2 linked regions of the Candidatus Finniella inopinata genome follow. The protein of the gene in region 1 interacts with the protein of each later gene in a pairwise test. Links are inferred from orthologs where the notes say so. Each region holds a gene or a part of one and is shown on either strand. Other genes may lie near its edges.

Region 1 (2,778 bases):
GTAATTTTGGAGAATGGTTTAGAGGCTCGCTACTTTTTGCCTGTTGATACTATTATCAACCTTGCGAATGGTTCAACTGCCGCAGCGGGTGATATTATTGCTCGTATCCCACGGGAAACGACAAAAACACGCGACATTACCGGTGGTTTGCCAAGAGTTTCAGAATTGTTTGAGGCGCGTCATCCTAAGGATGCAGCAATTATTGCGGAATTTGACGGTCGTGTTGAATTTGGAAAAGATTACAAAACAAAACGACGCATTCTTATTATGCCTGCCGACGAGACAATGCAACCGATGGAATACTTAATTCCCAAAGGGCGTTATATTACCGTTCATGAAGGTGATTCAGTCAAGTGCGGTGAATTATTGGTCGATGGAAATGCAGTGCCGCACGATATTTTAAGAATCTTGGGCGTAGAGGCTTTGGCTACTTATCTGGTTAGTGAAATTCAGCAGGTTTATCGTTTGCAGGGCGTTCCTATCAACGACAAGCACATTGAAGTTATTGTTCGCCAGATGTTACAGAAGTACGAGATTCAGGATTCAGGAGATACCCAGCTGATCGTTGGAGAGAATGTTGATCGTTCACGGTTCGAGAGTGTTAATAAGGCCATAGAGGCCGAAGGTAAGCGGGCAGCTACCGGTATTCCTGTTTTGCAGGGGATTACCAAAGCTTCGTTGCATACGAAGTCGTTTATATCGGCAGCTTCATTCCAAGAAACAACACGTGTTCTAACAGAGGCGGCTGTTTCAGGTAAACTTGATGATCTGGTTGGATTGAAAGAGAATGTGATAGTGGGACGGTTAATTCCAGCTGGTACAGGCAGTATTGTTAGCAAATTAAGGGCTGTCGCCTTATCGCGGGATAAACAAATCATAGATAATGCGAAACCTCAGTTGTTAGAGGGGGGTGAAATTGGTTAGAATAACGTTTGCCACAGGAAAAACTTGACTTGATTCTGGTGGGAAACTAGAATCGCCTTTGATGCAGTGAGTTAGTTTGCCATAGAAAGTTATATCCTTCGTATTTCGAATCAATATCTCGAAGTATGTTGGGCGTGTTTTAAATTTTTAGGTTCTAGAGAGAAATGAATGCCAACAATTAATCAGTTGATTCGCGGAGCCCGCGAGTCGAAGCCGGTCCGTAACAAGGTTCCAGCGTTAGAAAGTTGCCCTCAAAAGCGGGGTGTTTGTACGCGTGTATTTACGACGACGCCAAAAAAACCAAACTCGGCGTTACGTAAAGTTGCTCGTATTAGACTAACTAATGGATTTGAGGTCACGGGCTATATTCCTGGTGAAGGTCACAACCTTCAAGAGCACTCTGTCGTTTTGATTCGCGGTGGACGCGTTAAGGACTTGCCGGGTGTGCGTTACCACATTGTTCGTGGTAGCTTGGATACCCAGGGTGTTAAAAACCGTAAGCAAGCCCGCTCCAAATATGGTGCTAAGAAACCTAAGTAAGTTAACGATGATCTTTTGTAGAGTTAGAGGATAAAGTATGTCAAGACGCCGCGCCGCCACGAAGAGAGAAGTTCTCCCTGATGCCAAATATGGCGATATTATTTTAACGAAATTTATCAATAGCCTGATGTATGAAGGTAAAAAGTCTGTGGCAGAGCGTATAATCTATGGTGCCATGGAACGTGTGCACGGTAGAGGCGGTCGAAATGCCATTGATATTTTCCACGAAGCATTGACAAACGTTCGTCCAGCCCTTGAGGTTCGGTCACGACGGGTTGGTGGTGCAACTTACCAGGTTCCGACAGAAGTAAGGCCTGATCGTTCGCAGGCTTTGGCGATTCGTTGGTTGATCAATGCGGCACGTAAGCGGACTGAGAAGACAATGGAGGAACGTGTTTCCTCTGAATTAAGTGATGCCTCTAATAACCGTGGTTCAGCCGTAAAGAAACGTGAAGATACGCATAAGATGGCAGAAGCCAACCGCGCTTTCGCTCATTATCGTTGGTAAGATAGGAATTATTAAGTATGTCGAGAACAACGCCTCTCCATAAATATCGCAACATTGGTATTATGGCTCACATTGATGCCGGTAAAACAACCACGACTGAGCGTGTGCTCTATTACACGGGTAAATCATATAAGATTGGTGAAGTTCATGAAGGCACGGCCGTCATGGACTGGATGGAGCAAGAGCAGGAACGCGGTATTACCATTACTTCAGCTGCGACAACGTGTTTTTGGGATGATCATCGAATCAATATTATTGATACCCCTGGTCACGTTGATTTCACCATCGAGGTTGAGCGTAGTTTACGAGTCCTAGACGGTGCAGTGGCTGTCTTTGATGGTGTTGCTGGTGTTGAGCCTCAGTCTGAAACGGTTTGGCGTCAAGCTGATAAGTATGCAGTTCCGCGTATTTGTTTTGTGAACAAGATGGATCGTGTTGGTGCAAATTTTTATCGTTGCGTTGATATGATCGTCGATCGTTTAGGGGCACGGCCTCTTGTTATTCAGTTACCCATTGGATCTGAAAGCGAATTTGTTGGCGTCATTAATCTGGTTGAAATGAATGCCAGCATATGGCGTGATGAGAGCCTGGGGGCCAAATTTGATGTTGTTGAAATTCCTGCAGACCTAAAAGAAAAAGCACAGGAATACCGGGCTCAATTGCTTGATATGGCTGTTGAAGCTGATGACGCTATTATGGAATCGTACCTTGATGGCAAGGAGCCAACAGCCGAAGAAATCAGAAGCTGTATCCGTAAGGGAGTGTTAAAGGGTTTGTTCGTCCCAATTTTGTGTGGAAGTGCGTTT
Region 2 (3,346 bases), on another replicon or contig:
CGCCCTAGTGGTGAAAGATCCGGTGGTGAACGTTCTGGTGGTGGTTTCCAAGGTCCAAGAAAGCCTTTCAAGGGAAGAGCTGGCGACGGCCCGCAAAAGCCAGAAGGCACTTGGCAAAAGAAAGCACCTGGAGAAGCCTCATCTTTTAAGGGCAAACCAGCTGCTAAGAAACCTTTTAAATCCGATGCTGCTAAACCTGACCGCTCAAAGTTCAAAAGAACTGGGTTTCGGTGATATATCCGCACTGTCAACAGATGTCATCCCCGCTTAGGCGGGAACCCAGACAAATACGACCAGCCCCCCGCCTTCGGGGGGGTTATGGTATGAAATACTTTCGCCTTATGGTTTTGGCGCCAACAAATACCGACACAACATGCGAAATCGTTTCACGTCGTCCGTTGCCGCTGTGACCCCTAGACTTGTCAAAAATGTAGTCACTGGGGCACCAGTTGCAAGTACACCCTTTCCCACAATCGTTGTCGTCCCAGCACTTGCACTATGCTTAGAAAAAACATTGGTTACGGTTGAACCATCTTTAAACCTTCCCGTACCATCACGCCCTGTGCCCAACACATAATCAAAAACAGTTGGAACAATTGCACTCAAATCATCAGCAGCAGAAATATTAGCAGTTATCCATGTTTGCGAAAGACCAAAGAGAACCCTTAAAATAGTTAAGCCCTTATCCGCTGGTAATAAAAGTGAGGCCGCAACCTGTTGAGTGGCGCCGTTACTAGAAAACAGGCTGTAAGGCACTGCGCCTCCTTTTAAAACATACTTTCCCTCACCATCAGCCAATGCAAATGTGGAATCACCTATAAAAACAACATTTGGTGTTTGATTGGCAATAAGGGAGTTAGAGAAACAGTCATCTATTATTTTTTCCAAAAGTAATGTTTTAATTTGCGCACCCGTCGTTACAATTCCTTGACTGGCAGCTGTCATTTGAGCCATTAAGGTTGTCAGATCAGCTTCCATTGAGTTCCGCATAGCGCCAACATTAGCGCTTAATTCCGTCATCGTGTCATTCATAGAACTCTCCATCCCCGATGAAAAAGTGCTTGAGAATCTTTGTTGTGATGTGCCCAGCTGACTCATATAGGTATTTAATTCTGCCACGGCGTTATTCACAGAGTTCCCTCCCCCCTGCGCAATACTGCTTGATAGTGCCTGTTGCAACGTGTCCAATTTCTGCATGATTGTTGTACTGCCATCCCCTATTCCTATTCGGGTAAGCAGCTCTCTGTTACTGAAAGCATAAGGGTTGAAGGTATTTTGACCATCGGAGGCACTAACAGGCGTTGAAAAGCTAAGTAGTTTGACAAAAGCCCCCAAAAATAAAAGGTATTTATAAGGCATTCTCATCACTTCTTCTTTCTTATAAAACAGATCACATATACAAATTATTAATTATAATGCTTAATAAAGTATTAATATTTCGAGAAAAATTTCAAATAAATGAAAAATAGAACTTTATATGCTTTTCCAGAAGAAATTTCAGCCATTTTTGTAAAAGAAAAAACGAAAAGACGAAAAGACTTGAATTTCAAAAGGTGAGACCCTACATTCCAGAGTATTAGATTGATTATTAATTTAAACGTAAAGTTTCGTGACGATTATCCAAAAAATTGAAGACTTACTGACGGATCCTCTCTCTCATAAGGGATATGGTATCGTACGGGTAAAACTTTCTGGGGAACAAAGGCCCACCTTACAGATTATGATCGAAAGGCTTGATGGCGAAGGCATCATAGTCGACGATTGCGCAACCGCTAGCTATACAATTGCAGCATTATTAGATGTTGAGGACCTTATAAAAAGCCAATATGTGTTAGAGGTTTCATCACCTGGGTTGGATCGGCCCTTGGTAAAAATTGCCGATTACAAAAAGTTTGTGGGAAAAGATGTGACTGTGAAAACAGCACAGGCCTTTAATAATCGGAAAAATTTTTCAGGAAAGTTGGAATCTGCGGAAGAAACAGCTATAACAATAACACTGGATGCCCCATCAGCCGCTGAAGAGGCTTTGGTAAAGATTGAATACGCGAATATTCGATCGGCCCGCCTGAAGGCGATCGTTTAAAAGTCAGCCAATTTTAATTTTGAAAGTCTTATTTTGAAAGAAAAGCAAAAGGATAAATCCCTTGGTTAGTAGAAAAATTAAACCTGTTGAACAAGTTGCAACCGCTCAACCTCGCCATGAATTATTGCAGGTTGCTGAAATAGTCGCCCGTGAAAAGGGCATTGAACGTGATGAAGTCCTAGAGGCGATGGAGCAAGCTATTCAAAAGGCCGCCAAGTCTAAGTACGGGTTTGAGCACGATATTCGGGTTGAAATTGATCGCACATTGGGTGATGTAGCTATTCATCGTGTGCGCACTGTGGTTGACGTTCTAGAGGACGACCTAACGCAAATAACGTTGGAAGAAGCTCAAAAATTAGATGATACAGCGGCAGTTGGCGATGAATTGACAGAAACGTTACCGCCTATTGAATTTGGTCGTGTTGCGGCCCAGACTGCCCGCCAAGTTATTGTCCAAAAGGTACGGGACGCAGAACGGACACGTCAATATGCCGAGTTTAAAGACCGGGTTGGGGAGATCATCAGCGGCCTTGTTAAACGGGTAGAGTTTGGTAACGTTATTTTGGATTTGGGGCGCGCCGAGGGTGTTTTGCGCCGTGAAGATATTATTCCCCGTGAGACATTTCGTACAGGTGATCGCATCAGAGTTTTTGTTGCTGAGATTAACCCAGATGCTCGCACGCATTTAATCATTTTGTCACGAACACACCCACAATTTATGGCTAAGATGTTCGAGCAAGAAGTTCCTGAAATTTACGATGGTGTCATTCAAATTAAGGCCGTTGCCCGTGATCCAGGCAGTCGAGCTAAGATTGCCGTATACACATCTGACCCCAGTATTGATCCTGTGGGTGCATGCGTTGGGATGCGGGGCAGTAGGGTCCAAGCTGTGGTAAACGAGCTGCAAGGTGAAAAAGTTGACATTATTCCCTGGTCGTCAAATCCAGCGACGTTTGTTGTTAACGCCTTGGCGCCAGCAGAAGTTATGAAAGTCGTGATTGATGAAGAAGCTCAGCGCGTTGACGTGGTGGTTGCCGAAGACCAGCTAAGTCTGGCGATTGGCCGACGCGGACAGAACGTTAGATTAGCATCACAGTTGACCGGTTGGAATATTGATATGATGACCGAAGAGGATGAAGCTAAGCGCAGAGCGGCAGACACGGAAAACCGTTCGCAATTGTTCATGGAAGCTTTGGATGTTGATGAAATGATCGCACAATTATTAATCGCTGAAGGTTTCTCTAGTATTGAAGAAATCACACA

What was found.
Region 2: the proteins of rpsL (region 1) and EQU50_RS06415 interact in binary tests that used the Escherichia coli proteins (3 or more experiments, as listed by UniProt). The link is inferred for Candidatus Finniella inopinata from one-to-one orthologs.

What each region holds. Positions count from the first base shown.
Region 1 is NZ_SCFB01000005.1:244,118-246,895, forward strand. It holds rpsL (30S ribosomal protein S12), read left to right. Parts: upstream 1-1,092; coding sequence 1,093-1,464; downstream 1,465-2,778. Other genes in the region: rpoC (DNA-directed RNA polymerase subunit beta'), read left to right, coding at 1-924; rpsG (30S ribosomal protein S7), read left to right, coding at 1,502-1,972; fusA (elongation factor G), read left to right, coding at 1,990-2,778. UniProt on the Escherichia coli protein: With S4 and S5 plays an important role in translational accuracy. Interacts with and stabilizes bases of the 16S rRNA that are involved in tRNA selection in the A site and with the mRNA backbone.
Region 2 is NZ_SCFB01000007.1:113,375-116,720, forward strand. What follows is about bases 533-3,346. They hold EQU50_RS06415 (ribosome maturation factor RimP), read left to right. Parts: upstream 533-1,609; coding sequence 1,610-2,083; downstream 2,084-3,346. Other genes in these bases: EQU50_RS06410 (hypothetical protein), read right to left, coding at 533-1,365; nusA (transcription termination factor NusA), read left to right, coding at 2,145-3,346. Outside these bases: EQU50_RS06405 (DEAD/DEAH box helicase), read left to right, coding at 1-234; more of EQU50_RS06410, read right to left, coding at 340-532.